2 regions of the Allobosea sp. LjRoot237 genome follow, and region 2 is predicted to be linked to the other one. Evidence: riboswitches for the same ligand, from Rfam matches in the RefSeq annotation. Region 2 holds a riboswitch; the other holds the start of a gene.

Region 1 (15,527 bases), 410 kb from region 2:
AGGCGCGGGCCGTGCTGTTGACGCGGATCGGCATCGTCGTGGGGCTCTTGGCGATCTGGGAGATCGCAGCGCGCTCGGGGTTGCTCTATCGCGACGTCGTGCCGTCGCTGCTCCTCATCATACGCGCGCTCGTCCATCTCCTGGTCGAGCCGACCTTCTACGCCAATCTCGGTGTCACCGCCGGCGAGGTGGCGCTCGCGATCCTCATTGGCGGCGGCGGCGGGGTCGCCGTCGGCATCCTGCTCGGGAGCAATCGCTTCCTGCAGCGCGCCTATGAACCGCTGCTGCACTATCTCGGGCCGACCCCGAAGATCATCTTCTTTCCGTTGTTGATCATGTGGTTCGGCGTCGGGCCGGGGTCCAAGGTCGCGATGGGCGCGCTGTCCTCGTTCTTTCCAGTCGCGATCAGCGTCGCCGCGGCGATGCGCGAGATCGACACCGTGCTGATCCGGGTCGGCCTCAGCTTCCGGCTCAATGTCGGCCAGATGATCTCGAAGATCTATTTGCCGGCGATGCGCGCTCCGGTCATCAACGGTCTGCGCATAGGACTCGGTGTCGCCATCATCGGCACGCTGCTGGCCGAGACCAAGCTCGCCAATCAGGGGCTGGGCTACGCGGTGATCCAGACTTATGCGACCTTCGACATGCCGCGTATGTACGCGCTGCTGATCGTCGTATTCCTGCTCGCCGTCGGCGTGAACGTCGTGCTCGGACGCTATACGGAGCTGCCCGGCACCAGGCGCCCCTCGGATGCGCACTGAACCTGTCGGCGGGACTGTCCCAGCCACAAAGCCGCAGGCAGGCGTGCCGCGTGCGGCCTATTGGCTGGCGACGCTCCCGCCTCTGTTCTGGTCGGGCAATTTCCTGATCGCGCGGCTGATGCGCGAGTCGATTCCGCCCGTGCAGATGTCGTTCTGGCGCTGGAGCCTGGTCCTTCTCATCCTGGCTCCATTCTGCTGGCGGCCAGTCGTCGATTCCTGGCCGCGCATCCGCAGCAACCTGCCATTCCTCGCGCTGCTTGGCGCGATCGGCGTGACTGCATTCAACTGTTTCGTCTACGCGGCGCTGCACTACACGCCGGTCGCCAACGCAGCGCTGGTCAATTCCCTGCTTCCTGTCGCCACCTTCCTGCTGGCCTATCTGATCCTGAAGGAGAGCCTGACGCGGCAACAGCTTGCCGGGATCGCGCTCTCGCTCTGCGGGGCGGTTCTGGTGATCTGCCGGGGGGATCCAGGGACGCTTCTGAGCGTCGCGCTCAACCGGGGCGACATTCTGGTCTTCGCCGGCATGAGCTGCTGGGCGTTGTACACCGTGCTGATCCGCTGGCGGCCGGCTGGGCTGCCGGCGATGGCGTTCCTCGGCGTGACCGTGTTCTTCGGCGTCCTCTTCCATTTGCCGGCCGTCGCCTGGGAATACGCCCTGCAGGGCGGCTTCCAGCCCACCATGGCGACCGCCAGCGCGCTGATCTATTTCGCGCTCTTCCCGTCGATCCTGGCCTATGTCTTCTGGAACCGCTCGGTCGCTGTGCTCGGCCCCGGCAGGACCGGCATGTTCATGCACCTCCTACCGCCAACCAGCGCAGCGCTGAGCTTCATCGTGCTCGGCGAGCAGATCGTCTGGTTCCACCTGGCAGGCTTCGCCATCATCGTTTGCGGCATCTGGCTCGTGACATCGGCACCGCGCAAGGCGTGACCGTAGAATAGTGCCAGACAAATTCACCCTGGCCCGGCAAGCCAGGCCGGCAAACGGGCGGGTGCGATGCCTGTGAGGGCAGCCTCGATGCAGTCATCGAGGGTTCCGAGCCTCACCATGCAGCCGGAGAGCCCCGGCCCGTAATGGGCGTATTTGCCGGAGGTGGTCAGGACGACCTTGGCCTGCTCCGGGAAAACCGGGCGTGTGATCGAGCACCAGCAGAGGTCGGGAATGACGTCGACGCCGCTCTCGCGCAACCTCGTCATCGTTCCATCGGCCTCTGCCGCGGCCACGACCTCTCTCCCGGCCGTGATGATGACGGCGACGGTCTTTGCGAGAGGGCGGCCATCGAGACGCTCCGCGACGGCCCGGCACTCGTCGAGAGAGGCATGCGGACTGCCGATTGCGACGAGGTCGACATCCGAGGGGCCGCTGCTCAGCTTGCGCCAGCCGGCGGCAAGGTCTTCGCGCGTCACAAAAATCTCGTCCTCGGGAGTGCCGCTGAGGCTTTCCGCTTCCGGCGTGATGCCCTCGACATGCAGCATGGCTGCGGCGGAGGTCGTCCCGAAGGCGACGCAGAGCGCCTTGAGATCGTCCCGTGTCGGCCGGGTCTTCGCGAGGCCCTTGATCAGCGGGATTCGATCGGGCGAGGCGAGGCCGGCGAGATAGCCGATCAGGGGCCAGGCCGACGAGCTCGCGTTCTCCGGCAGGTCGATCCGGACCACGCGGCGCGCCCGCCGGCCTTCGTCGAGAAAAGCTCCGGCGCGTGGTGCCCGGCCGGTGACGGCGATGCAGAAATCCAGAAAGTCCGGGTGCTTCGCCGTCCGGGCTCCGAGCACGGAATTGGCGAAGATCACCGCATTCGATTCCGACCAGCCGATCGCTTCACCGAAACCCGGCGGATCCGGCAGGGAGTAGGGCGCGCAGGTGAAGCTCGCCTGGCATCCCATGCGCACATAGGCGTCGGCGAGACGCGTCGCCGGCTCGCCGAAATCGTGCGCCACGCCCTGACGGCGCCAGTTCGCATAATCGACCGAGATGGCGTTCATCGTCGTCGGAACGCGGGCGCGCGCTCCGAGCTCCTCCATCTTCTCGGCAAAGATCAGATTGGCCGGGCCGGCATAGATGCAGCCGTCGACATGGGCCCGCCTCACGTCAATGAGGTCGGTCGCCCCCTGCTGGCAGGCCATGGCGCAGATGATGCGCATCGCCTGCCGGGCAGCGATGCCCTCGGCCCCGGCGAGCATGCGATGGTCGGCAAGGGAAAGCTGCAGGTCGTCATGGGCCGTCGCGGAAAGAGGAATCCGCACACGCCCGCCATTCGCCCATATCCCGTCCGGTGCGATCGTCGCGTCCGTCGCGGCCGACAGGGCGGCAAAGGCCCCTTCCGAAAGGCGGATGACGGGGATGTGGCGCCCGAACATCTCCGAGGCGACGATTGCCCCGAGCGTCAGCGTGTCCTCCGGACCAGCGAAGATCAGGGCCGCAGGGTTCCTGCCCGAAAGTGCGAGTTCCAGCAGCACGCCCGAGCCGGAGCAGGAGCCTCGGCTGCTCGGCATCATCACGACCGCACCGGCGAGCGAGACGCCATGCGAGGGGTGATGCACGTCGATGACCACTCCCGTGGCGGGATCGACGCCGCCCCAGAAACTCAGGGCCTCGCTCAGGACGACGATCGGCCCGGCGGCGTTCCCGGGAGCGACCGCGATCCCGTTATCGTGTCGTGCGGCAGAGTTCATGGGACTGTTTAGCGGAAGCAGGTGTGGGATCGGAACAAGGTCAGGTGCAAGATCGCCCGTCCTCGCAGAAGTGATATCATCGAATGGGAGGCGCGTATTGAAGCAGCACTCGTCGTCCTGCGCTCGCTGTTCTCCGCCTGTCGCAAGCTGAAGCTGCCATGGCGATAGGGCGGGCAGCCGCGCCGGGCGAGGTTATAGGCGGTGGTGATGTCGGTAATGCCCGCGCCGATGACGGCGACGCGCGAGATGTCGGATGTGCTCATAGGTGCTCCTGCCCGCGCAATGCGGGTCGTCAGCACCCCCTCTGTCATTGGCCTGAGAGCTTCGTCGCGCCCAATCAGCTGGGCTGTCGACTTGCACCATCGGCGCAGAACTGCGGTTCTGCGTTTCAGAGTCGAATCATCGGCAGCGGTACGTTTTGCCTGAGAGTTTCCGGGGCGGTTGCTCCGTCGGCGCCGGTCCGATTTTGACGTCGGACCGATCTCTCCCGCTGCGGCAAGTGCTAGTTTGTCCGCCATTTCTGTCAAGCGCGATCTGGCCGAAGCATGACCGGGCTCGCCAACCTTCAGCGCCGACCGTTGGACAGCCACCGACTCGGCAAACCAATCCCGCAAGGCGTCTCCTTCATTGGTTTTAACGGCAGCGCATCAGCGCGATAAAATAGTAACATATTGATATATAATAGGTTTTTATCACATTTTGGCGCTTTTCCGGGCCGTTCTCCCCGATAATCGCCCGAGCGATTTACCGCTCGTTAACCATTCGATTCCTACATCTGAGCAACCGAAAATTTACCAAGATGACCGCCGTGTTAACCAAACCCCGGCCGATCCGCCTCAAGGGGCGATCCTATCTCGCGCTGACGCTGACACCCGAGCTGCCCTTCGAGGATTGGCTGGTGCGGCTCGACGATCTCGCCGGCCGCTCCGCCGGCTTCTTCCTGCGGCGCCCGGTCGTACTGGACGTCGAGGGCCTCGAGATCGACCGCGCGCAGCTGCGCGATCTCGTCGGCAAGCTCGGCGCGCGCAATGTCCGGATCATGGGGATCGAGGGCGCACGCCCCTCCATGCTCGGGAACGACCTGCCGCCGGCCATGTCGGGCGGAAAGGCGACCGGAGACATCGAGGAGCCAGCGGCCGAGCCGGCCAAGGAAGCCCCTGCCGCCGAGACCATGGCAGAGGCGCCCGCCACGCCGCTGCCCGCCAGGACCGCGCCGACGTCGCTCGTCGTCACCCAGCCGGTGCGCTCCGGGCAGTCGATCTTCTCCGAGGGCGATGTGACCATCGTCGGATCGGTCGCGTCCGGCGCGGAGGTCATCGCCGGCGGTTCGATCCATATCTACGGCACCCTGCGGGGGCGGGCGATGGCCGGCACGCTGGGCAATGCAGAGGCGCGCATCTTCTGCCGCAAGCTCGAGGCCGAGCTGGTCGGCATCGACGGCTACTACAAGACGGCCGAGGACCTGGAGCCGGGCCTGCGCGGTAAGCCTGCCCAGTTCTGGCTCGAAGGCGAAACCTTCACGGCCGGGTCAATCGCCTAGCGCGCTTTCCGTTCGACCGGAACCGGTCGAACGACAAGAATTCGCGCAACTCAAAATGTCGACCAAACAACGCGTCCACCGGAACTAGGAGAGGTCAATGGGCAAGGTCATCGTGGTCACATCGGGCAAGGGCGGCGTCGGCAAGACGACCTCCTCCGCCGCCCTGGGCGCGGCGCTGGCGCAAAACGGCGACAAGGTCGTGGTCGTCGACTTCGATGTCGGCCTGCGCAATCTCGACCTGATCATGGGTGCCGAGCGGCGGGTGGTCTACGACCTCGTCAACGTGATCCAGGGCGAGGCCAAGCTGACGCAGGCGTTGATCCGCGACAAACGAGTCGAGACGCTCTACCTGCTGCCGGCCTCGCAGACGCGCGACAAGGACAACCTCACCTCCGAGGGCGTCGAGAAGGTCATCGGCGCGCTGAAGAGCCATTTCGACTGGGTGATCTGCGACAGCCCGGCCGGCATCGAGCGCGGCGCCACCCTCGCCATGCGCCATGCCGACATCGCGATCGTGGTGACCAATCCGGAGGTCTCTTCGGTGCGCGATTCCGACCGCATCATCGGCTTGCTCGATTCGAAGACTCTGAAGGCCGAGAACGGCGAGCGCATGGAGAAGCATCTGCTCCTCACCCGCTACGACCCCGCCCGCGCCGAGCGCGGCGACATGCTGAAGGTGGACGACGTCCTCGAGATCCTGTCGATCCCGCTGCTCGGCATCATCCCGGAGAGCATGGACGTGCTGCGTGCCTCCAATATCGGCTCGCCCGTCACCCTGGCGGATGAGCGCAGCGCCCCGGCGCTCGCCTATTTCGACGCCGTGCGTCGCCTCAAGGGCGAGAACCTGCCGATGACCATCCCCGGCGAGAAGCGCGGCTTCTTCGGCAAGATCTTCGGAAGGAAAGCGGCATGAACCTGCGTCGTCTCTTCTTCCGCCCTCAGTCGGCTCCCGCGGCGCGCGAGCGCCTGCAGGTCCTGCTCGCCCATGAGCGCCTGTCGGCCGATGGTTCCGACCTCGTGACCAAGCTGCGCGACGAGATCCTGCGCGTGATCGCCAAGCATGTGCAGGTCGACGACGACAAGGTCACCGTCCGGATGGAGCGCGGACCCCAAGTCTCGACGCTCGCCGTCGACATCGAGATTCCATTCGATGCGGGCAAGAAGGCGGCCTGAGGGCCGCCTTTCCCTATTCGGATTCCTCTGCGAAAGGCCGATCGCCTGGGCTCCTCCCTTCCCCCTTGTGGGGAAGGGATGGGGATGGGGGTGGTGCCGCTTGGTGATCGTCGGCAGAAGACGAGGCTTGGCAGCAGCGACGGCGGCGTCTGGTTCAACCGGTCGCTCCGGCTTGGCGACCCCCACCCCTGCCCTCCCCACAAGGGGGAGGGGGTTTTTCCCTCCGCGCGCCTCACATCACCGCCGGCCCGCGGCCGTCGTATTCGGCGTCCGAGACCTTATCGAGCCAGTCGACGACCTTGCCGTCCAGGGCCTCCTGCACGGCGATATGTGTCATCGCCGTCTCCGGCCCGGCGCCGTGCCAGTGCTTCTCGCCCGGTGGAAACCAGACCACGTCACCCGGCCTGATCTCCTCGACCGGACCACCCCAGCGCTGCACCCGGCCGAAGCCCGCCGTGACGATCAGCGTCTGGCCGAGCGGATGGGTGTGCCAGGCCGTACGGGCACCGGGTTCGAAGGTGACGCTGGCGCCCTGCACGCGCTCGGGCGCATGCGGATTGAACAGCGGATCGATGCGGACAGTGCCGCTGAACCAATCGCTCGGGCCTTTCGCCGAAGCCCTTGTCCCGGCGCGGATGATGTTCATGGGCTATCTCCTTAGGCCTGCGTTCGCGAGCGAATTCGATGCCGGCACTCTAGGACGCTTTCGCTCAAGGCTGCACCGTCATTGCGAGCGCAGCGAAGCAATCCAGGGGCGGCAGCGCTCTACGCCTCCCTGGATTGCTTCGTCGCTGCGCTCCTCGCAATGACGGCTGTGTTCCCGGCCTCAATGGAAATCGCGCGACTTCGGCAGGATGCGGACATTGCGCGGGTGGCGCGCCCGCGGGATCTGCGGATGCTGGAATTCGTCGGCCCGGGTGAGCACGATCTCGGCGCGATGGGTGTCAGACAGGCTGAGCAACTCGGCCGAGCGATCGACGACGCGTTTCGCCATCAGGTGGATCACGTTCTCCGGGCTCTTCTGCACCCTGCCCTCGACGAGGAGCAGCCGCGCCGCCATGACTTCGCGGCGGAAGCGCTCGAAATCGCGGGCCCAGAGCACGACATTGGCGATGCCGGTCTCGTCCTCCAGCGTGATGAAGATGGCATTGCCCTTGCCGGGGCGCTGGCGCACCAGCACGACGCCGGCGACGCTGGCCCAGCTCCCGTCGCGCATGGCTGAAATCTGCTCGCAGCTGGCGATGCACTCACGGGCGAAGCGGGGTCGCAGCAGGCCCATCGGATGGCCCTTCAGCGAGAGCCGCGCCGTCTGGTAGTCGGCGACGACGTGCTCGGCTAGCGGCATCGTAGGCAGTGCAGCGGCCTGCTCGGCGCCGAGCTCGCGTGCCTGCGCCACCTCGAACAGCGGCAGCGCCTCGTCGTCCGGCAGGCGGCGCACCGCCCAGAGCGCCTCGCGCCGATCCAGTCCCATTGAGCGGAAGGCATCGGCATCGGCGAGCAGGCGCATGGCGCGGGCCGGCAAACGGGCGCGACGAGCGAGTTCCTCGACATCGCGATAGCCCTCGCCGCGCGCGCCGGCGAGGCGCTCCGCCCACTCCTCCTTGAAGCCGTCGAGCTGGCGCAGGCCGAGCCGCAGCGCCCAGCGATTCTTCCCCCTCCCCCCGCTTGCGGTGGGGAGGGCCGGGGTGGGGGGCAGTGCCGCTCGGCGCGACATAGACAAATCGTCGAGCCCTGCTTTCCGCCCCCCCATCCCTAACCCTTCCCCACCGCAAGCGGGGGGAAGGGGATCGCCCCCACCCTCCAGCGATGGTCTCTCAGGGCCGCTCACCTCCTCCAGCAGATTGTCCCAGGCGCTAAAGTTCACATCGATCGGCCGCGGCTCGACGCCGCCAACCTCCTGCGCCTCCCGGACGATCTGGGCCGGAGCGTAGAAGCCCATGGGCTGCGAGTTCAGCAGCGCCGCGGCGAAGATCGCCGGGTGGTGGCATTTCAGCCAGGAGGAGACATAGACCAGCTTGGCGAAGGAGGCGGCGTGGCTTTCGGGAAAGCCGTAGCTGCCGAAGCCCTTGATCTGCTCGAAGCAGCGCTGGGCGAAGTCGCGCTCATAGCCGCGCCCGACCATGCGCTCGACCATCATCGCCTCGTAATTGCCGATGGTGCCGGCATTGCGGAAGGTCGCCATCGCCTTGCGCAGGCCGTTGGCCTCGATGTCGCTGAACTTCGCCGCGACCATGGCCAGACGCATGGCCTGTTCCTGGAAGAGCGGGACTCCTTCCGTCTTGTTGAGTACCTCATAGAGTTCGTCGGGCGGGCCATGCTCCGGCGAGGGCGACGGATAGGTCACATCCTCGATCCCGGCGCGCCGCTTCAGATAGGGGTGGACCATATTGCCCTGGATCGGGCCGGGGCGGACGATCGCGACCTGGATGACGAGATCATAGAGCTTTCGCGGCTTCAGGCGCGGCAGCATGTTGATCTGCGCCCGGCTCTCGACCTGGAAGACACCGAGGGATTTGCCCTCGCAAAGCATGTCGTAAGTCTCGTCGTCCTTCTGCGGGACATCCGCGAGCCCCAGATCGATCTCCTCTTTATCGCGCAGCAGGTCAAAAGCCTTGCGGATGCAGGTCAGCATGCCCAATGCGAGCACATCGACCTTCATCAGGCCGACAGCGTCGATGTCGTCGCGGTCCCATTCGATGAAAGTGCGGTCGTCCATCGCGGCGTTGCCGATCGGCACGGTCTCGTCGAGGCGGCCGCGCATCAGCACGAAGCCGCCGACATGCTGCGAGAGATGCCGCGGGAAGCCGAGCAGGCGCACGGCGAACCGCACCGCCTGCGCGATCACCGGATTATCGGGATCGAGCCCGGCCTGGCGGATCTGGCTGCGGGTGATGTCGGAGCCCCAGCTGCCCCATTGCGTCGAGGCCAGACGGGCGGTGACGTCCTCGGTCAGCCCCAGCGCCTTGCCGGCCTCGCGCATGGCGCTGCGCGGCCGGTAATGGATCACGGTCGCGGCGATGCCGGCGCGATCACGCGAGTATTTCTCATAGATCCACTGGATCACTTCCTCGCGCCGCTCATGCTCGAAATCGACGTCGATATCGGGTGGCTCGCGTCGCTCGGTCGAGATGAAGCGCTCGAACAGCACGTCGCTTTCGGCCGGGTTCACAGCGGTGATGCCGAGCACGTAGCAGACGGCGGAGTTGGCGGCAGAGCCTCGGCCCTGACAAAGGATGCCCCGGCTTTCGGCGAAATCGACGATCTGGCGGATGGTGAGGAAATAGCGGGCGTAATCGAGCTTACCGATCAAGGCGAGCTCCTTAGCCAGCAGATCGCGGACCTTGTCCGGCACACCGTCCGGATAGCGGATTTCGCCGCGCCTCCGGACGAGTTCCTCCAGCCAGGCCTGGGGGCCCCAGCCGGGCGGGACCGGCTCGTCCGGATATTCGTATCTGAGCTCACCCAGATCGAAATCGATGCGCCCGAGCAGATGCTGCGCCTCCTCGATCGCCTCCGGCGCCTCTCTGAAGAGCCGGGCCATCTCCTGCGGCGCCTTCAAATGGCGCTCGGCATTGGCCTCAAGCAAGCGGCCGGCTCTGTCGATCGTCATACCCTCGCGGATGCAGGTCAGCAGATCCTGCAGGTCGCGCTGCTCGGGCGCGTCGTAGAGCACGTCGTTGGTCGCGATCAGCGGGGTGCGGGTCGCAGCTGCGATACCTTTCAGCCGGGCGAGGCGGCGGCGATCGTCGCCGCGGCGCGCCATGGTGGCGGCGAGCCAGACCGCACCGGGCGCGGCATCGTCGAGGCGGGACAGCAGCCCAGGCAGGCCGTCGAGCCGACGCTCCGGCATGACGATCAGCAGGAGGTCGCGGGCGTCGTTCAGGAGGTCGTCGAGATTGAGGATGCATTCGCCCTTGGCCCCACGCAGATTGCCTAACGTGAGCAGACGGCAGAGCCTTCCCCAGCCGGCGCGATTGGCGGGATAAGCGACGATGTCGGGCGTCCCATCGGCGAAGACAAGGCGGCTACCGGTGGCAAGCTTGAAGGCCTTCGCCATCGCCTGGAGCTGAGGCAAGGTGAAGGGCAAATCGGCGAAGGCCGGGTTCTCGACCCAGATGTATTCGCCGGGACTGCCACCCTCGCGAATCTTTTCGGGAGCCAGTACGCCGTCCTCGCGCAGATCGCGGAGCGCGCTCCAGGCCCGCACCACGCCGGCGACCGTGTTGCGGTCGGCAATGCCGAGGCCGGTCTGGCCGAGCAGCAGCGCGGTCATCACCAGGTTCGGCCCGGGCGAGGCGCCGCGCAGGAAGGAGAAATTGCTCGCGGCGACGAGTTCGGCATAGGCGGTCATGACCGCGCCTGCCGAAGGTTATCGCCCGCGCGTGGGAACCGCGCCCTGTCCTCTCCCCCCTTGTGGGGGAGAGCTAGAGAGAGGGGTAGCCAGCCGTACGGCCGCGGAAGCAGGGCGCCCTCGATATTGGTTGGGCCCAGCCTTACAGCACAGCACTCTCGATACCCCCCTCCCCAACCCTCCCCCACAAGGGGGGAGGGAGCGGGCCAGCTCCCAGTCCAAAGGAGGGCATAGGCGGTCACGCGAACAGCCCGTGCAGATACCAGCGCGGCGCGGTCGTCTCGCGGCCGTAGAGACCGGCGCGGAACAGCCAGAAGCGGCGGCCCAGCGCATCCTCGACGCGATAATAGTCGCGCGTGTGTTCATTGGGTCCGTCGCGCCACCAGTCCGGCGCGATCCGCTCCGGTCCCTCGGCGCGGGCGATCTCGTGCAGCACGCGCCGCCAGCGGAAGCGCAAGGGTGGTCCATCAGGCACCTCGGCCAGGGTCTCGACCGGCTGCGGCGGCTCGAAGAGCTGGAGCGGGCGGGCCGGCGGCTCGTCCGGCTGCGAGATGGGCCAGGGTGCCGCGTCCGCCTTGCCGGACGCAGCCGGAACCAGCGCAGCTTCACGCTCAGGCTGATGGCTGTCCTGCGCAACGAAGCGCAGCACGCGCTCGCGGCCGAAGCGGGCGACCAGCCGATCGACCAGATCGGCCACCGCCTCCTTCTCGACGGCGCGCCCGTCGAGGCTCGCCTGCGGCGTGCCGAGCGGCTCGCAGACCAGCACCCCTAGCCTGATCGCGTCGAAACCGAAGCCGGGATCGAGCGGATCGGCCAGGCTGTCGATGCGCTCGCGATAGAGCCGCAGGATCGCGGCGACGTCACGCGAGGGCCTGCCAGTCTCCAGCGCCAGCCGGCGCACGGCGCCGTCGCTGCGGAAGAAGCTGATCTCGAAGGCACGCCCGCCCTCGCCGCGGGCCTCGAGCAGGCGTCCGGCCTCGCCGAGCAGGCGGGCGACGATCGCCTCGAGCCCGTCGGTATCCTGCAGCGGATCGGGGAAATGCCGCTCGACCACGCAATCGGGCGGTGTCCGCAAGGGCGTGATGCGGGCGTCCTCATGGCCGAGGATGCGGCGCAGCCTTGTAACGAGTGTCTCGCCGAAGCGGGCGGCGAGCGTATGCGAGGGCCGGCCGGCGAGATCGCCCAGCGTCTTCAGCCCGGCGCGCGACAGGGCGATCACCGTCTCAGGGAGAGCCTCCAGCGCCTCGACTGGCAGCGGCAGTGTCCGTCGCTCGTCCTCGCCCGGACGGGAGACGGCGCAGTCGCCGAAACGAGAGAGGGCGCGGGCCGCCTCCGGTGTGCCGGCGATACTGGCGAGCAGGCTCAGGCCGAGCCGGCGCATGCCGATGCCTAGCCGCTGGCGCAGCGCCACCTCGCCGCCGAAGAGATGGGCGCAGCCGGTGATGTCGAGCACGAGCCCATGCGGCGGATCGAGCGCGACGAGCGGGGTGAAGCGGTCGCAGAGCGCGGCGAGCCATTCGAGCAGGCGCTGGTCGGCGGCCGGATCGGCCTCGACCACCGTGAGCTCCGGGATGCGGGCGCGGGCATCGGCCAGCGTCAGCCCGCGCGTCAGGCCGAGCTTGACCGTCCGCTGGTCGCAATCGGCGAGGCGCAGCGCGCCACGATCCTTCTCGACCAGGACGAGCGGGCGCTCATCCGGAGGTAGTCGTCCGCGGCCATCAGCCCTCCCCCCGCTTGCGGTGGGGAGGGTTGGGTGGGGGGCTGTGCCGCTCGGCACTGAACTGGACGAATGGTCCAGCCCTGCTTTCCGGCCCCCCATCCCTAACCCTTCCCCACCGCAAGCGGGGGAAAGGGGATCGCGTCCTTCATCCGGCCCGGCGGAGGCCCGGCGGCGCAGGCGCTCGCTCGCCAGATAGGGAAACCAGAGAGCGAGATAGCGGCGCTGCATCCCTTTTGCCTCCCTCGTCCCCAATCCTGTCCCGGAAACATCGTTCGTCACGGCTCCACTCCACACGCCACTCACGCTCACCAAGGCCGCCGCGATGGCGCAGCAGCCGTAATACAAAGGCGGGATCGCCCGGCGCCTCCGCCTCGCGCGCCCGCGACGGCAGAGCGCGCACCTGCCAGCGCGTGCTGGCGGCGCTGGGCTCAGGCTCAGCCGCCACCCGCAGCAGCAGGGTCAGGACGCCGGAAGTCTCAGCCGCCAGCGCGAGGCGGCGGCTGGCGGTCAGGTCGAACTGGCGCGGCGCGCCCCAGGGCTCGATCAGCGCAGCTCCAAGCGCGGCGCAGCGCGCCGCTTCCGCACCGGCCCGTAGCGCCCCCTCGCCATCCCGGACCCTGACCAGCAGGATCTGCGACGGGTCGAGCCCGAGCTCGGCCAGGCCCGGCGGGTGCAGGCGCCCGGCCTCGGCATCGAGGAAATCCTGCCGGACCCAGAGCAGGGGGCGCGATCCGGCGGCGCGCAGCGCCAGGGCCGCGGCGAAGCCCGTGGCGGCGGGAAGATCGGCCGCGGCCGGGGCATAGACCTCATGCAGGGCGGCGCGCGCGATGCCGCCACCCAGCGGCTCGTCCAGCGAGGGCGCTCCGAAGGCGACCCGCTCCACCGGCGCGAGCTCGCGCGCCAGCCCCGCCAGGGCGAGGCTCTGCCGAAGGGCAGCCAGGGATCGGGTAGGAGCGTCTGCCATAGGAGTATATGTTCACTTTTTGTTCCAAGCATAAAGCGACTCCAAACCGCGCCGGAGTCAAGCCCACATCCGCTCCCGCTTGCCTGCGGGCGCCTCGCTGCTGTCATATCAGGGCAAATCGGATCACCTATCAGCTACGCGCCGCCCGATCCGCGGCCGCGCCTGGAGACCGCCATGAGTTCGGGACTGTTCGCCCTTCTCGACGACGTCGCAGCCCTGGCCAAGGTCGCCGCGGCCGCGCTCGACGACGCCGCCGCGCAAGCGACCAAGGCCGGCGCCAAGGCGGCCGGCATCGTCATCGACGACGCGGCGGTGACGCCGCGCTATGCCGTCGGCTTCGCGGCGGAGCGCGAATTGCCGATCATCGGCAAGATCGCGCTCGGCTCGCTCAAGAACAAGTTGCTCTTCCTCTTGCCGGCGGCGCTCGTCCTCAGCCTCGTCGCGCCCTGGGCGATCACGCCGCTCCTGATGGCAGGCGGTGCCTATCTCTGCTTCGAGGGCTTCGAGAAGGTCTACGAGCTCGTCGTGCCGCATGCGCATCATGACGAGATCACCGGCGAAGGCGGCACCGACATCCTCGACCCAAAGCAGCTCGAGGAGCAGAAGATCGCCGGCGCGATCAAGACCGACTTCATCCTCTCGGCCGAGATCATGGCGATCACGCTCGCCGGCGTCACTGCCTCCTCCTTCTGGATGCAGGCGCTGGTGCTGGCCGTGGTCGGGCTCGGCATGACCGTGCTGGTCTACGGCGTCGTCGCCCTGATCGTGAAGGCGGACGATGCCGGCGTCGCGCTGGCCCGCAGCGGCCTTCTTCCCATCCGGCTCCTCGGCCGTGGGCTCGTCACCGGCATGCCGCCTTTCCTCAAGCTGCTGAGCGCGGTCGGCACGGCGGCGATGCTCTGGGTCGGTGGCGGCATCATCATCCACGGCCTCGCCGGCTATGGGCTCGCCGGGATCGAGCATGCCATCCATGGCGTCGCTGTCGCGGTCGGCCAGGCTTGGCCCGCGCTATCGAGCGTGCTCGAATGGCTGACCACCGCCGCCGCCTCCGCGGTGTTCGGGCTCATCATCGGCGGACTCTGCCTTGTCGGCATGCACTTCATCGTCGAGCCGATCCTGAAGGCCCGACGCGGCAGCAGCGCGAAAGCGGCGGCAGCCGAGACGCAGCAGCACTAGCCCCGTTTCTCCAGCCCCTTTTCCGGATACGACCGGACCGCTCGCCCTATTGCGACCTCAGGACTCGACATGCCCAGCCAACTCTTCCAGCCCTTCGATCTCGGCGACCTTCATCTGGTAAACCGGATCGTGATCGCTCCGATGTGTCAGTATTCGGCCGATCACGGCTCGGCCACCGACTGGCATCTGATCCATCTTGGAAACCTCGCTCTGTCGGGCGCCGGGCTCCTGATCATCGAGGCGACCGCGGTCGAGGCGGACGGGCGGATCAGCCCGGATGATCTTGGCCTGTGGAGCGATGCCAACGAAGCGGCGCTGGCGCGTGTGCTCGAAGCGGTCCGCCGCCATTCCGACATGCCGATCGGCATCCAGCTCGGCCATGCCGGCCGCAAGGCCTCGGTCCAGTCACCCTGGAGCGGTGGCGGGCAGCGCCCGCTCGACGATCGCGGCTGGCAGACATTCGCCCCCTCGGCGCTGCCGATGCAGGCGACGGACCGGCCGCCGCTGCCGCTCGACGCCGCCGGGCTGAAGCGGATCCGCGAGGCCTTCGTCGCGACGGCGCGCCGGGCGGTGCGGCTCGGCCTGCAGGCGATCGAGCTGCATTGCGCCCATGGCTACCTGCTGCACCAGTTCCTGTCGCCGCTGTCGAACCAGCGCGACGACGCCTATGGCGGCCCCCTGGAGAACCGGATGCGTTTTCCGCTCGAGGTCTTCGACGCAGTGCGCGAGGTGGTTCCGGCGGCGATCCCGGTCGGTGTGCGCGTCTCCGGTACCGACTGGATGGAAGGCGGCTGGGACATCGCGCAGACCGTCGCCTTCTGCGAGGCATTGAAGGCGCGCGGGACCAGCTTCGTCCATGTCTCCAGCGGTGGGGTTTCGCCAGCGCAGAAGATCGCGCTTTCGCCTGGTTATCAGGTGCCGCTGGCCCGGGCGGTCAAGGCGGCGACGGGGCTGCCGACCATCGCCGTCGGCCTGATCACCGACTACGAGCATGCCGAGGCGGTCGTCGCCGGCGGCGATGCCGACATGGTCGCGCTGGCTCGCGGCATTCTCTACGAGCCGCGCTGGCCCTGGCATGCGGCCGCCCATCTCGGCGCCAGCGTCAAGGCGCCGAAGCAGTATCTGCGCTCGCAGCCAAGCCGGTTCCGGACGCTGTTCGAGAGCTGAGCAGT
Region 2 (15,527 bases):
CGGCGGAGACGTCCCAATCGAAGACGAGATCGCCGGAGCCCGAGAGCGCGAGGGCCTGCCGCTCGGTGTCGGAGACCAGCCCCTGGGCCAGCGCGCCGCCGGCGAAGGCGTGCTGCACCACCGTGAAGCCGATCAGCAGGACGATCAGGACGAGGCCGCCGATCAGTGCCGGCGGTACGAGATCGCGCGTGACCTGGCCGACGACGGTGAAGCCCGCTGCCGTCACCCAGACGAGCAGCAGGAACCAGGTCGGGATCAGCATCACCGCCCGCTCATAGCCATGAGTGGCGAGGTGCAGGATCAGCACGAAGCCGATGGCAGCGACGGCCGCGATCGAGATGCGGGCGATGCCGGATGCCATCGGCGCGTCGAAGACCGCAAGGCCGACCAGCCCGGCCAGACCGAGGATCCAGAGGAAGGTGATGTGGCTGTAGCGCACATGCCAGCGCGACAGGTTGAGATAGGCGAAGAGGAAAACGAGCAGCGTCGCCGCCAGCACCACCTCTGCGCCGGCCCGATAGATTCGCTCGATCGCCGGGGTCAGCGGGAAGATGCGCTGGAAGAACCCGAAATCGAGCCCGGCATAGGCCAGAACCGCCCAGGCCAGCGCCGCTGCGGCCGGGAAGATCACTGCGCCCTTGACCACGAAGATGATGGTCAGGAACAGCGCGAGAAGGCCGGTGATGCCGATGATGATGCCCTTGTAGAGCGTCAGCCCGTTGGTCTTCTGGCGATAGGCCTCCGGCTCGAACAGATAGAGCTGCGGCAGGTTGGGCGATTTCAGCTCCGCCACGAAGGTGACGGTGGTGCCGGGATCGAGCGTGATCTGGAAGATGTCGGCGTCAGGCGCCTCTTCGCGCTCGGGCCTGAGGCCCTGGCTCGCGGTGATCGCCTCGATCCGGCGGTCGCCGAGATCGGGCCAGACGACGCCGGAGCCGATCAGGCGGTGGAAGGGCGCGACCAGCAGCCGATCGATCTGCTCGTCGGAATCATTGGTCAGCGCGAAGACAATCCAGTCCGGCCGTGCCCCGGATTCGCGCGCCCTGACGGCGATGCGCCTGACGATGCCGTCGGCGCCCGGCGCCGTCGAGATCTGGATGACGTCGCCGTCGGATTTGTTGCGCTCGACCACATCCGTCAGGTCGAGCACCGGCACGTCGAGCGGCACGCGCTGCGCTTCGACCGCCAGCACCGGGCGCGGCAGCGTGAGCAGCACCAGCATCAGGAAACCGAAAACGGCGATGCCGGACCGGAAAAAGCGATATGGCGATGACAAGGTGGACTCTGCGGCGGGCTCTTCAGGCGTAATGGTCAGTGGTATCGGCGCGACGTGGCGAGGGCAAGGCAATGCCGGCCTGTTCACAGCTTGCGGCCGGTTTCGGGCGGGCGACGCGGTTCCGAGGAGAGCAGGCCATAGAGCAGGTGGTCGGCCCAGACCCCGTTGATCCTGAGATAGCCGCGGGCCTCGCCTTCGCGTGTGAAGCCGACACGTTCCAGAAGCCGGCGCGACGGCTCGTTGTTCGGCAGGCAGGCCGCTTCGACCCGGTGCAAAGCCAGCTCGGAAAAGGCGAAGTCGAGCGCGCCGCGCACCGCTTCAGTCATATGGCCCTTGCCGGCATGGCGCTGGCCCATCCAGTAGCCGAGCGTGCAGGCCTGCGCGACGCCGCGCCGGACCAGGCCTAGAGTCAGTCCGCCCAGCAGGGCTTCCGAATGTGCATCGAGGACGAACAGTGAATAGGCTTCATCGCTCGCGATCTCGCGGGCGGCGCGCTTGACGCGCAGGCGGAACGAGGTGCGGGTCAGATCGTCTTCGCTCCAGACCGGCTCCCATGGAGTCAGGAAGTCGCGGCTCTGCATCCGCAGGCTCGCCCAGGCCGAATAATCGCCGGCGAGTGGGGCGCGCATGATCAGGTTCTGCGTCCTGATCAGCGGCCGCGCCGGTGGGTCGGTGGCGAAGCGGAAGAGCGCCATTTTCGTCAGGCGGCCCGCGCCAGCATGGCCCGCAGGGTGGCCACGGGGGCAAGATTGTCGAGAGGGCCGACGGCCGCGACGGTGACCACGCCGTCGAGCAGGGCCTGACCGGCCGCACGCACATCGGCGAGGCTGACCGCATCGAGCCGGCGCGCCAGCTCCTCGCGCGGGATTGCTCGGCCGAAGACGAGTACCTGGCGCGCCATCTGCTCGAGCTTGCCGCCAGGGCTCTCCAGCGAAGCCAGCAGGCCGACCTTCATCTGGGCCCGGGCGCGGGCGACCTCGACCTCGCTGACGTCGCGGGCCGCCTGGCCCAGGCAGTCGAGCGCGACCTCGACCAGCTCGCCGACGTCCTCCGGCGCGGTGCCGGCGCTGATGCCGAAGACGCCGCAATCGGAGAAGGGCCAGTGGAAGGCGTCGATCGCATAGGCCAGGCCACGGCGCTCGCGCACCTCCTGGAACAGACGCGAGGACAGCCCACCGCCGAGCACGGCCGAGAAGATCTGAAGCGGATAATGCGCGCCGTTGGTGAATGGCTTGCCGGGGAAGCCGAGGACGATGTGGACCTGCTCCTCGTCACCGTCGATGCGGGCTTCGCCGCCGTGATAGCTCGCCTGCGATCGCGGGCTGGGTGCTGCGGCAAGCTTCGGCGGCAGGTCGGCAAGAGCCTTCTTCGCCAGCGCGACGAGTTCGTCATGGTCGACGGCGCCGGCTGCCGCCAGCACCATGTTGCCGGCATGGTAGTGCCGGCCGAGATAGGCGCGGATCGCGTCGGGCGTGAAGCTGTTGACCGTCTCCGCGGTGCCGAGGATCGGGCGGCCGAGCGGCTGCTCCGGGAAGGCGGCCTGCAGGAAGCGGTCATAGACGAGATCGTCCGGCGTATCCTGGACGGCGCCGATCTCCTGCAGGATCACGCCTTTCTCGCGGGCCAGCTCTTCCTCGCTGAGGGCGGGGGCGGTCAGGATGTCGGAGAGGATGTCGACGGCCAGCGGTAGGTCCTGGCCGAGCACGCGGGCGGTGTAGCAGGTGTATTCGACGGATGTCGCGGCATTGAGGTCGCCGCCGACGCTCTCGATCTCCTCGGCGATCTCAAGCGCGGTGCGCCGGGCCGTGCCCTTGAACGCCATGTGCTCGAGCAGATGGGCGAGGCCGTGTTCATGCGGCAGCTCGTCGCGCGCGCCGGCGCCGATCCAGATGCCGAGCGAGACGGTCGAGGCATGGGCCATGCGCTCGGAGACGATGCGCAGGCCGGACGGCAGCGTCGTCAGGCTGACGGCCGGATCGTGGCCGGCTGCCTCGCCCTGTTTCACGCTCTTCGGCTTGTCGGTCTTCGCCTTCAACGTCTTGATCACCTTCATGCTGCGGCGCTCCGCACGGCGCGGGCGCGCTCGGCGACGAAGCGCTCGAGCTTGCCTTGGTCGTTCGGCAGCACGCTGAAACGCTCCTTGCGCTCCATCAGGTCGGACAGATGCTCAGGGAGAGCGGGCGTGACGCCGCTCGCCGCCGCGACCGCGGCCGGGAACTTGGCCGGATGGGCGGTGCCGAGCGCGACCACCGGCGTTGCCGGGTCGCTCGCGAGCAGTTTGCGGGCGGCGGCGACGCCGATCGCGCTGTGCGGGTCGAGCAGATAGCCGGCCTCACGCCAGGTCGTGCCGATCTCGTTGGCGATCGAGGCCTCGTCCTGCGAGACCGCGTCGAAATCGGCTCGGATGCGGGCGAGCGGCTCGGGCGCGATCTCGAATCGGCCGGATTGAGCCAGCGATTGCATCAGCCGGCGCACGGCGGCGCCGTCGCGGCCATGCGCCTCGAACAGCAGGCGCTCGAAGTTCGAGGAGATCTGGATGTCCATCGAGGGCGAGGTCGTCGCCGCAACGCCGCGCATCTCGTAGACGCCGGTCTCGAGCGTGCGCGCCAGGATGTCGTTGCTGTTGGTGGCGACCATCAGCCGGCCGATCGGCAGCCCCATCTGCTTGGCGATCCAGCCGGCGAGAATGTCGCCGAAGTTACCGGTCGGCACAGCGAACGAGACCGGACGGTGAGGTGAGCCGAGCGCGCTCGCGGCGGTGAAATAGTAGACGACCTGTGCCGCGATCCGCGCCCAGTTGATCGAGTTGACGCCGGAGAGACGCAGTTCGTCGCGGAAGGCGTGGTGGTTGAACAGCGCCTTCACCAGGTTCTGGCAATCGTCGAAGGTGCCCTCGATCGCGATGGCGTGGACATTGTCGGCTTCGACGGTGGTCATCTGCCGGCGCTGCACGTCGGAGACGCGGCCTTCCGGATAGAGTATGAAGACGTCGACCCGTTCCAGCCCCTTGAAGGCGTCGATCGCGGCGCTGCCGGTGTCGCCCGAGGTCGCGCCGACGATGGTGGCGCGCTCGCCGCGCTGCGCCAGCACATGGTCCATCAGCCGGCCGAGCAACTGCATCGCCACGTCCTTGAAGGCGAGCGTCGGGCCGTGGAAGAGCTCGAGCGAGAACAGGTTGTCGCCGAGCTGGACGAGCGGGCAGACCGCTGGATGGCGGAACGTGCCATAGGCCTCGCCGATCATGGCCTTCAACGCATCGGCGGCGATGTCGCCATCGGCGAGCGCGCCGACGACGCGCTCCGCCACTGCGGCATAGGGTTTGCCGGCGAAGCCCGCGATCTCCTGCGTGCCGAGGCGCGGCAGCGTCTGCGGCAGATAGAGGCCGCCGTCACGGGCGAGTCCGGCGAGCAGCGCGTCGGCGAAGGAGAGCGACGGCGCTTCGCCACGGGTCGAAATATGCAGCACGGTGATGATCTCTGATGTCGTGCTGATCCTATAGGCCCGTTGGCGGGGGAGGGCAAAAGCAAAGGCTGATCAGCCGCCCTGCGTCGGCCTCCGCGCCTGCCAGGCATAGGCGCCGAACACGCTGATCAGTGTCGCCGCCAACCCGAACCAGGTCAGCGCATATTGCAGATGGTTGTCCGGGATGCGGGCGATCAGTTCCTTGACGTCGACGCCGGCCGGCGGCGTCAACCCGTCGCCCTGCCGCTCGGCTTCGAGATAGAACGGGGCGGCCGTGGCCAGGCCGAGCGCTGCGGCGATGCCGGCAGGGTCGCGCGTGTAGAACTCGCGCTGCTGCGGCAGATCGGCCGGCGTGAAGCTGTTGCGGGTTTCCGGCGCGCGCAGATAGCCGGTGATGGTCGCAGCGCCGGTTGCCGGGGCGATCGCCGCAAAGCGGCTTTCCGGCACGAAGCCGCGATTGACCAGGATCGTCGCGCCGTCTTCCAGCCGGAAGCCCTGGAAGACCCAGCGGCCGAAGCCGGAGAGCTGGCGCGAGCCGGGCGGGCCGGCGGCGATGGTGGTGCGCACACCGGCGATTCCGTCGAGATAGCTGCCCTTGGCGACAGCTCTTGTGAGATCAATCGCGGCGAGGTCGAGCCGTGGCCAGTCGCTCGTCGGCGGCAGCGGGGCGGCGGGGCCTGCGGCTTGTGTCTCCAGCCGCGTGATGAAGGCGCGCTTCTCGTCCATGCGCTGCCATTGCCAGGCGCCGAGGTAGAAGAGCACGCCGACGCCGATGGCAGTCAGCAGGGCCGGCAGCAGCAGCTTTGGCCGGCTCGCGGAAGCAATCTGTTCGCTCACTTCTTCAGCCTGCCTTCTTCGGCCTTGTGGGCGTATTGCAAGGCGACTGCCAGGCCCTTCATCGGCCGCAGCAATCCGAGGCAAGTGACGAGCGCCAGCGGCAGCCAGAGCAGGAGGTGCAGCCAGATCGGCGGCGTGTAGGCGATCTCGACATAGAGCGCGAGGCCGAGCACGAAGAAGCCGGCGATCAGCATGATGAACACGGCCGGCCCATCGGCCGAATCGGCGAAGGCGAAATCCAGCCCGCAGGCGGAACAGCGCGGCTTCAGCTTGAGGTAGCCATCGAACAGCTTGCCCTCGCCGCAGCGCGGACAGCGGCCCGCCAGCCCCGTCGAGAAGGGTGATGGCGGCGTGATCTGCGGCTCGGCCATGACAGCCTCCTCAAATGGAAAGGGCGGCCTCGCGGCCGCCCCTTTGTAAGGTTCGCGGCCGCTTTCGGCCCGGGACCTAGTGTGCTGCCGGCGTCCCGGAGCCCCAGACATAGATCGAGGCGAACAGGAACAGCCAGACCACGTCGACGAAGTGCCAGTACCAGGCGGCGAACTCGAAGCCGAGATGCTGGTCCGGCTTGAAGTGGCCGAGATAGACGCGCCACAGGCAGATCGCCAGGAAGATCGTGCCGATGATGACATGGAAGCCGTGGAAGCCGGTCGCCATGAAGAAGGTCGCGCCGTAGATGTTGCCCTTGAAGGCGAAGGCGGCGTGGGCGTACTCGTAGCCTTGGGTGATCGTGAACAGGATGCCGAGGATCACGGTCAGCCACAGAGCCTGCTTCAGGCTCTTCCGGTCGCCCTGGATCAGGGCGTAGTGCGCCCAGGTCACGGTCGTGCCGGAGGTCAGGAGGATCAGGGTGTTGAGCAGCGGCAGGTGCCAGGGATCGAAGGTCTCGATACCCTTGGGCGGCCAATGCCCGCCGGTGAACTCGGCGCGGGCGTACTGGATGTGCTCGCCGGTGAACAGGCTGGCGTCGAAATAGGCCCAGAACCAGGCGACGAAGAACATCACCTCGGAGGCGATGAACATCATCATGCCGTAGCGGTGATGCAGCTGCACCACGCGGGTGTGATGACCCTCGCGCTCGGCCTCGCGGGTCACGTCCATCCACCAGGCGAGCATGGTGTAGAGCACGCCGAGCAGGCCGATGCCGAAGACCAGCGGGCCGATGTTCATGCCGAGCAGCGGCAGCGACTTCATCCACATCACGGCGCCGATCGCCATCGTGGTTGCGCTGGCGGCGCCGACGATCGGCCACGGGCTCGGGTCGACGAGATGGTAGTCGTGGTTCTTGGTGTGGGCCCCGGCCATCGTGCTTAACTCTCCACGTCCGATAGAAGCGCAGCGCGTCAGCGCAGCTTTATAGTTTCGGTTGGTTGCCGTCACCCTTGCTTTCCGCCACCGGCTGCCCGTTCTTCGACGGGAAATAGGTGTAGGACAGGGTGATCGATTTCAGGCTGGCGAGCTCGCGGTTCAATTCGATCTCGGGATCGATGTAGAACACCACGGGCGCTTCCAGGGTCTCGCCGGGCTGCAGCGTCGTCTCGGTGAAGCAGAAGCACTGGATCTTGACGAAATAGGCGCCCGACTGGTTCGGCTGGACATTGTAGGTCGCGATCCCGGTCATCGGCCGCGAGGACGTGTTGGTGATCTTGTAGAACACCGTTTGCGTCACGCCGACCTGCGCCTTGATCTCCGTCTTCTCCGCCTCGAAGCGCCAGCCCAAAGCCGGCGCGACATTGGCGTCGAAGGCGACCGAGACGATCCGCTCGCTGGTCTTGCCGGTGGCGGCGGTACCGACCATCGGCGTGCCGGCAAAGCCCGTGACCTTGCAGAACAGGTTGTAGAGCGGCACCGCGGCGAACGAGAGCCCGGTCATGGCGAGCACGGCGGCGCTGCAGGCAAGGACGGTACGGCGGTTTCTGGAGGCGGCCGTCATCGTCACAGCGGCCTGTTGAGGATCGCCGGCCCGGTCTTGGCCAGCGTCACGATGAAGAAGAACAGCACGAGCCCGCCGAGTACGAGCGCAAGCGCGATCGAGCGGCGATTGCGCCGGGCCATGTCCTCCGGCGAGAACGGCGCCGGAGCGGGACGCGAAAAAGTGGGAACCGGTTTTTCGCGAGAATCCCGCTCCAGCCCCTTAGAATCGATCACGTTCACGATTTTGGATCGATCCGATCCAAAATCGTCGTGATCTTGCGGCTGCTTCTTGTCCTGCGGGTCCTTACTCATCCCAGCACCTTGGGCAGGGCCCACATCAGGCCGAGGCCGTTCTCGGCCAGCAGCACGGCGAAGAGCAGGAAGAGGTAGAGGATCGAGAAGCCGAACAGGGCATAGGCCGCCTTGTTGGCCGCTTCGCCCTGCGTGACCCGCAGCACCCGCAGCGACAGGCCGATCATGGCGAGCCCGGTCACCACCGAGACGATGAGATAGATCAGCCCGCCGAAGCCCATCAGCGCCGGCAGCACCGCGACCGGAGCCAGCACCAGCGTATAGGCGACGATCTGTCGGCGGGTCGCGGCCGGGCCGGCGACGTTCGGCAGCATCGGGATGCCGGCGCGGGCATAGTCGTCGGACTTCACCAGGGCCAGCGCCCAGAAATGCGGTGGCGTCCACAGGAAGATGATCGCGAACAGCACGATCGAGGTCATGCCGAAATCGCCGGTGACCACGGCTTCGCCGATCATCGGCGGGAAGGCACCGGCGGCGCCGCCGATGACGATGTTCTGCGGCGTCGCCCGCTTCAGCCACATCGAATAGACGACGATGTAGAAGAAGATCGTGAAGGCGAGCATCGCCGCCGAGAGCAGGTTGGCGACGAGGCCGAGGACCAGCACGGAGCCGATCGAGAGGGTCAGCCCAAAGGCGAGCGCCTCGGACGGCAGGATACGGCCGGCGGGGATCGGGCGACCGGCTGTGCGCGCCATCACCGCGTCGATGTCGGCATCCCACCACATGTTGAGGCAGCCCGAGGCGCCGGCACCGACCGAGATCGCCAGCAGGGCGGCAAAGCCGATCACCGGATTGACCGCCCCTGGCGCCGCGACCATGCCGCCAAGCGCCGTCACGATCACGAGGAACATCACCCGCGGCTTGAGCAGCGCGAAGAAGTCGCGCGCCTCGCCGGTGGAACTCAGCGAGACTCCGTCGTCAGCCTGGGGGATCTGATCGAAGGCAGCAGACATCGAAATTCGTTCGCTTCAACTTTCGTGATGCCCGAGGGCATCGTTTGCGGGATCCGCCCGTCTCCGGAACGCCTTGAACCAGGCGCTCGGGGGAGGGGCGGCGGCGGGCGAGAGGCCCGCCGCCGATGTGTTCAGTGGTCCGAGCCGGTGATGCGCGGCAGCGTCTCGAACTGGTGGAAGGGCGGCGGCGAGGACAGGGTCCACTCCAGCGTGGTCGCGCCTTCGCCCCACGGGTTGTTGCCGGCGAGCTCCTTCTTCGTGAAGGCGACGACGATGCCGTAGAGCCAGATCAGGAGGCCGGCCGCGAAGATATAGGAGCCGATCGACGACCAGAAATGCCAGCCGGCGAAGGCGTCGGGATAGTCGACATAGTGCCGCGGCATGCCCGAGAGCCCGAGGAAGTGCTGCGGGAAGAACAGCAGGTTCGCGCCGATGAAGGCGACCCAGAAGTGCAGGCTGCCGATCCAGTCCGGGATGATGTAGCCGCTCATCTTCGGGAACCAGTAGTAGAAGCCCGCGAAGATGCCGAACACCGCGCCGAGCGACAGCACGTAGTGGAAGTGCGCCACCACGTAGTAGGTCGCGTGCAGCGAACGGTCGAGACCGGCATTGGCGAGCACGACGCCGGTGACGCCGCCGACGGTGAACAGGAAGATGAAGCCGACCGCCCAGAGCATCGGCGCGGTGAAGCGGAGCGAGCCGCCCCACATCGTCGCGATCCAGGAGAAGATCTTCACGCCGGTGGGCACCGCGATCACCATCGTCGCGAACACGAAGTAGCGCTGCGTGTTGAGCGACAGGCCGACCGTGTACATGTGGTGGGCCCAGACGATGAAGCCGACCACGCCGATCGCGACCATGGCATAGGCCATGCCGAGATAGCCGAAGATCGGCTTCTTCGAGAAGGTCGAGATGATGTGGCTGACGATGCCGAAGGCCGGCAGGATCATGATGTAGACTTCGGGGTGGCCGAAGAACCAGAACAGGTGCTGGTAGAGCACCGGGTCGCCGCCGCCGGCCGGATCATAGAAGGTCGTGCCGAAATTGCGGTCGGTCAGCAGCATGGTGATCGCGCCGGCCAGGACCGGCAGCGCAAGCAGCAGCAGGAAGGCGGTGACCAGCACGCCCCAGGCGAACAGCGGCATCTTGTGCATGGTCATGCCAGGCGCGCGCATGTTCAGGATGGTGGTGATGAAGTTGATCGCGCCCAGGATCGAGGCTGCGCCGGCAAGGTGCAGCGACAGGATGCCGAAATCGACCGAAGGGCCGGGATGGCCTGTCGACGAGAACGGCGGATAGACCGTCCAGCCGGTGCCGACGCCCTTGGCGCCGGGGGCGCCCTCGACGAACATCGAGATCAGCAGCAGGATCAGCGCCGCGACCGTCAGCCAGAACGAGATGTTGTTCATGCGCGGGAAGGCCATGTCCGGCGCCCCGATCATCAGCGGCACGAACCAGTTGCCGAAGCCGCCGATCACCGCGGGCATGACCATGAAGAAGATCATGATCAGGCCGTGGCCGGTGACGAAGACGTTGTAGCTCTGGCCGTTGGCGAAGATCTGCAGGCCCGGCTGCTGCAACTCGATGCGCATCATGATCGACAGGAAGCCGCCGATCAGGCCCGCGATGATCGAGAAGATCAGATAGAGCGTGCCGATGTCCTTGTGGTTGGTCGAGAGCAGCCAGCGCCGCCAACCCGTGGGGGTATGGTGCTCGTGGGCGTGGGCGTCGTCATGCCCGTGGGCGTGGGGAGCCGCGGTAGCCATGAAATTCGTCTCCTCCTGCGAATACGGTTCGCGTGAGTTCTTTCAAGAGTGTCGGGTTCAGCGGGTCGCTTCGGCGACCTTGCTGGCGGCGTCGGCCGCATTGGCGAATTTCTGCTTCGCTTCCGCGAGCCAGGCCGTGTAGCGCTCCTGGCTGACGACGCGGATGGCGATCGGCATGAAGGCGTGGTTCTGGCCGCAGATGAACGAGCATTGGCCGTAGAAGATGCCTTCGCGATCGGCCTTGAACCAGGTTTCGTTCAGGCGGCCGGGGATGGCGTCGATCTTCAGGCCGAAGGCCGGCAGAGCGAATTTGTGGATGACGTCGGCGCCGGTGACCTGCACGCGCACGATCTTGCCGACCGGAACGACCGCCTCGTTGTCGACGGCGAGCAGGCGCGGCGCCTCGGATTCGGCGATCTTCTTGGACTGGATCGCCTCGGCGCGCTGCTTCTCGTCGAGCATCAGCGAATCGAAGCCGAAGCTGCCGCCTTCCTGCGGGTACTCGTAGGACCAGTACCACTGCTTGCCGGTGACCTTCACGGTCATGTCGGCCTGCGGAATCTCGAGCTGCAGCTTGAGCAGGCGGAAGGAGGGGATCGCGATCACGACCAGGATCAGAACGGGGATGATCGTCCAGGCCACTTCGAGCAGCGCGTGGTGCGTCGTCTTCGAGGCGACTGGGTTCCGCTTCTCGTTGAAGCGCCAGGCGACATAGATCAGCAGCCCCAGCACGAAGAGCGTGATGATGAAGATGAGTACGTTCACCGAGTCATGGAACCAGTGGATGAACGTCGCGACCTCGGTCGCAGCCGGCTGCAGATTCAGCTCCCAGGGCTGCGGCATGCCGTTCTGGGCCGATGCGGCGGCCGGCGAAAACGCTGCCAGAGCTGCAGCGAGGGCCGCCAGCGCGTTCCTGAGAGGAGTGGTCACAAATCGCATCGGTCCGACATAGCTCCTTTGATGCCGCGCGATCTGCCTCGGTCAGCTTCAAGGCAGGCGCGCCGGGACGGCCACGTCTGGCCACCCCGGTTGTTCGGCATTGCGATAAATCAAAGATCACGCTTGCGCCAGTGGGACAATGACAGGCTGTGACGCAGTCCGTGCGGCATAAGTACGCGACATGCGCATGGGCGGCGGGCGGCCGGTCGACGCTGCCAGCGTCGAGTCCGCCGCGCGGGCGCTTATGATGCTTCGCCTTGACAGGAATCGGGACGCATGGTCGGAACGCATTCTCGCATGGCGGGGGCGCCGTTCGACATGGGTATGCGTGCATCCCCATGTCCATCAGGAGAGGAGGACACGGATGCGCTTATCTATCGGTCCCGTGGCCGCGGCGCTCGCCGTCCTAGGCTTCGGCTGGCTTTCGGCTGTGCCTGCCCTTGCGCAGGGTGCGGTGCGTTCCACCCATGGCGACTGGCAGATGCGCTGCGAGACCCCGCCCGGCGCCAAGGCCGAGCAATGCGCGCTCGTGCAGAACGTCGCCGCCGAGGATCGGCCGAACCTCACCTTGCTGGTGATCGTGCTGAAGACGGCTGACCAGAAGAGCCGTCTGCTGCGCGTGGTCGCGCCGCTCGGCGTGCTGCTGCCCTCCGGCCTCGGCCTCAAGATCGACGACAAGGATATCGGCCGCGCCGGCTTCGTGCGCTGCCTGACGACCGGCTGTGTCGCCGAGGTCGTGATGGACGATACCCTGCTCGGTCAGCTCAAGACTGGTAAGAGCGCCACATTCATCGTGTTTCAGACGCCGGAGGAAGGGGTCGGAATTCCGGTTTCGCTCAACGGATTCGGCCCCGGCGTGGAGGCTTTGCCGTGATTGATCGCTTTGCTGGCCGTATCGGCCGGTTCATTCTGCCTGCCGGCCTGGCGCTCGCACTCGCCGGCTGCGGCTCTTCCGGCTCCTCGAGCACGGGCGAGCCCAGCACCACGCAGAAGCTCGGCAATATCCTCATGTTCCAGTCGACCACGCCGCCGGCGCCCAATCAGCTGCCGACCGACGATGAGGTCAACTTCATCTGCCCCTCGGTGATCATCGCCGATGGCGGCGCCGCGATCCGCGCCCAGTCGGGGCAGGACAGCGGCAGCCTGCGCAGCCAGGTCTCGATCACCACCACCGCGCGCGAGTGTACCCAGGCCAACAAGGATGGCGGCTTCACCCTCAAGGTCGGCGTCGAGGGGCGTATCCTGATTGGCCCGGCCGGTGGCGCCGGCAGCTATGGCGCGACATTGATCACCCAGGTGATGCGCAATAACCAGGTCATCGCGCGCCGTAGCGCCCGTGTCGGCGGGGCGATCCCCTCCGGCCAGACCGGTGCCGACTTCTCGCATGTCGAGGGCAACATCGTTGTCCCGCCTGGCTCCGGCGAGGTCGAGATCATCGTCGGGTTGAGCACCGGCGGCGGCGAGCCGGCACGGCGCCGGCGCAGATAAGCAGCACGCTGCCGTGAACTGAGGCAGGGGGCCGATTGACTCGGCCCCTCGCTCGTCTATTGCTGGCTCAGCCGCATCATCCCCGCGGGAGAGACCGGAGCCGGACTTGTCCGGACCCGGCGCCGAAGGCGCAACCGCCCCGGAAACGCTCAGGCAAACGGACCGCGTGGGAATTGGCGCTCTGGAAAGTGGCGGGCCTTTTAGGCTCGCCCACCGACGGGGGTAACTCGCCCAAGGCTTTAAGCCTGGCGGGGAAATCTCTCAGGTCCCGAGACAGAGGGGGCGCGCTCCGGACGATTCCGTCCGGGGCTCGCGCTCGACTCTGGAAGGGATGCCATGGCTGCCGAAGCCGAGACTGCAAGCACCGAGCCGCTGCTCAAGACGCCGTTTCATGCCCGCCACGTTGCGGCAGGCGCGCGCATGGTGCCGTTCGCGGGCTACGACATGCCGGTCCAGTACCCGGCTGGCATCATGGCCGAGCACAACTGGACGCGTGAGAGTGCCGGCCTGTTCGACGTCTCGCATATGGGCCAGGCCTTCCTCGTCGGTCCCGACCATGAGACCACGGCCCGCGCCCTCGAGGCGCTGATCCCGGCCGATATCGTCAACCTGCCGCCCGGCAAGCAGCGCTATTCGCAGCTGCTGAACGAGGACGGCGGCATTCTCGACGATCTCATGGTGACGCGCTCGGCCGATCCCGACGAGGACGGCGCGCTGCTGCTCGTCGTCAACGCCGCCTGCAAGATCGCCGACTACGCTCATATCGAGGCGCGCCTGCCGGCCAATGTGAAGCTGGTCAAAGCCGAGCATCGCGGCCTGATCGCCCTGCAGGGGCCGAAGGCCGAGGAAGCGCTGGCGGCGCTCAATCCCGAAGCGGCCGAGATGGGCTTCATGACCTTGCGCACGATGAAGCTCGGCGGGGTCAAGGCCAATGTCAGCCGCTCCGGCTACACCGGCGAGGACGGCTACGAGATTTCCGCTGCGGCCGACCGCATCGGCGAGATCTGGGACGCGCTCCTGCTCGACATGCGCGTCAAGCCGATCGGCCTCGGTGCCCGCGATTCGCTGCGGCTCGAAGCCGGGCTTTGCCTTTACGGCCATGACATCGACACCACGACCTCGCCGGTCGAGGCGGCGCTCAACTGGTCGATCCAGAAGCGCCGGCGCGAGGAAGGCGGCTTCCCGGGCGCGGCGCGCATCCAGCGCGAATTCGCCGAGAAGCCGGCCCGCATCCGCGTCGGCCTGCTGCCGGAAGGCCGCGCTCCGGCGCGTGAGGGAGCGGAGATCGCGACCGCCGACGGCACCATCGTCGGCAAAGTCACTTCTGGCGGTTTCGGCCCGACCCTGAACGGCCCCTGCGCTATGGGCTACGTCGCCCGGGAGCATTCTGCTCCCGGCACGAAGCTCGACCTGATCGTGCGCGGCAAGCCGCTGGCGGCGACCGTCGCCGCCATGCCTTTCGTCCCCAACCGCTACAAGCGCTGAGCTTCATCCCTTTTCGCCGGAGGAAACCCATGGCCGAGACCCGCTACACCAAGGACCACGAATATATCCGCATCGAGGGTGATACCGGCACGGTCGGCATCACCGACTACGCCCAGGGTCAGCTCGGCGACGTCGTCTTCGTCGAGCTGCCTTCGGTCGGCAAGGCGCTGACCAAGGGCGGTGAGGCCGCCGTGGTCGAGAGCGTCAAGGCAGCTTCCGAAGTCTATGCGCCGGTCTCCGGCGAGGTCGTCGCCGTCAACAGCGAGCTCGAGGCTGCGCCCGGCACGGTCAACGAGGACCCGGCCGGCAAGGGCTGGTTCGTCAAGCTCAAGCTCACGGACGCTGCCGAGCTGGAGGGCCTGCTGAGCGAGGCCGAGTACCAGGACTACGTCAAGACGCTTTGAGGCGTCGGGACGCGTCATTCTCGGACGGAGCGCAGCGGAGATCCGAGAATCTCCGGACGAGAAGGCACTGGTTGAAGAGATGCTCGGGTCAAGCCCGAGCATGACGGGCGGTGGCCCGCCGCATCGATCGAGGACTGGAAACCGGAATGCGCTATCTCCCCCTGACCGAGACCGACCGCGAGGACATGCTCGCGCGCATCGGCGTCCCCGATGTCGACGCGCTCTTCTCCGATGTGCCCGCCGGCAAGCTGCTGAAAGAGCCGCTCGACCTGCCGCGCGCCAAGGGCGAGCTCGAAGTCGAGCGCATCCTCGGGCGGCTGTCGGCGAAGAACACGGCCGCCGGCGCGGTACCGTTCTTCGTTGGGGCGGGCGCCTACAAGCACCATGTCCCGGCGACGGTCGACCATCTGATCCAGCGCTCGGAATTCCTGACCAGCTACACGCCCTACCAGCCCGAGATCGCCCAGGGCACGCTGCAATATCTCTTCGAGTTCCAGACGCAGGTCGCAGGCTTGACCGGCATGGAAGTCGCCAACGCCTCGATGTATGACGGCTCGACCGGCACCGCCGAGGCGGTGCTGATGGCGCACCGCGTCACCAGGCGGCGCAAGGCGGTGCTCTCCGGCGGCCTGCACCCGCACTACACCCAGGTCGTCGAGACGCTGTCCGAGATGGCGAACGACGAGGTCGT

What was found. A riboswitch is a leader RNA that binds a small molecule or an ion and turns the genes downstream of it on or off. The one in region 2 is predicted to bind glycine.
Region 1: it holds a riboswitch for glycine, as region 2 does, so the genes downstream of both, ACSQ24_RS21850 (hypothetical protein) here and gcvT (glycine cleavage system aminomethyltransferase GcvT) in region 2, are expected to answer to the same signal.

The regions. Positions count from the first base shown of each region.
Region 1 is NZ_CAXUQP020000001.1:4,474,970-4,490,496, forward strand. It holds gene ACSQ24_RS21835 (ABC transporter permease) at 1-761, shown strand, start outside; gene ACSQ24_RS21840 (DMT family transporter) at 751-1,692, shown strand; gene lhpI (cis-3-hydroxy-L-proline dehydratase) at 1,716-3,431, opposite strand; gene ACSQ24_RS21850 (hypothetical protein) at 3,440-3,694, opposite strand; glycine riboswitch at 3,831-3,931, opposite strand; gene minC (septum site-determining protein MinC) at 4,231-4,971, shown strand; gene minD (septum site-determining protein MinD) at 5,069-5,884, shown strand; gene minE (cell division topological specificity factor MinE) at 5,881-6,144, shown strand; gene ACSQ24_RS21870 ((R)-mandelonitrile lyase) at 6,377-6,790, opposite strand; gene ACSQ24_RS21875 (error-prone DNA polymerase) at 6,971-10,495, opposite strand; gene ACSQ24_RS21880 (Y-family DNA polymerase) at 10,734-12,443, opposite strand; gene ACSQ24_RS21885 (ImuA family protein) at 12,361-13,179, opposite strand; gene ACSQ24_RS21890 (DUF808 domain-containing protein) at 13,354-14,355, shown strand; gene ACSQ24_RS21895 (NADH:flavin oxidoreductase/NADH oxidase) at 14,425-15,522, shown strand.
Region 2 is NZ_CAXUQP020000001.1:4,064,875-4,080,401, reverse strand. It holds gene ACSQ24_RS19845 (EAL domain-containing protein) at 1-1,222, opposite strand, end outside; gene ACSQ24_RS19840 (GNAT family N-acetyltransferase) at 1,360-1,971, opposite strand; gene ACSQ24_RS19835 (M16 family metallopeptidase) at 1,977-3,329, opposite strand; gene thrC (threonine synthase) at 3,326-4,741, opposite strand; gene ACSQ24_RS19825 (SURF1 family protein) at 4,811-5,575, opposite strand; gene ACSQ24_RS19820 (DUF983 domain-containing protein) at 5,572-5,946, opposite strand; gene ACSQ24_RS19815 (cytochrome c oxidase subunit 3) at 6,023-6,880, opposite strand; gene ACSQ24_RS19810 (cytochrome c oxidase assembly protein) at 6,930-7,508, opposite strand; gene ACSQ24_RS19805 (heme o synthase) at 7,798-8,754, opposite strand; gene ctaD (cytochrome c oxidase subunit I) at 8,886-10,520, opposite strand; gene coxB (cytochrome c oxidase subunit II) at 10,578-11,459, opposite strand; gene ACSQ24_RS19790 (invasion associated locus B family protein) at 11,824-12,333, shown strand; gene ACSQ24_RS19785 (hypothetical protein) at 12,330-12,947, shown strand; glycine riboswitch at 13,023-13,122, shown strand; glycine riboswitch at 13,127-13,226, shown strand; gene gcvT (glycine cleavage system aminomethyltransferase GcvT) at 13,284-14,432, shown strand; gene gcvH (glycine cleavage system protein GcvH) at 14,462-14,836, shown strand; gene gcvPA (aminomethyl-transferring glycine dehydrogenase subunit GcvPA) at 14,983-15,527, shown strand, end outside.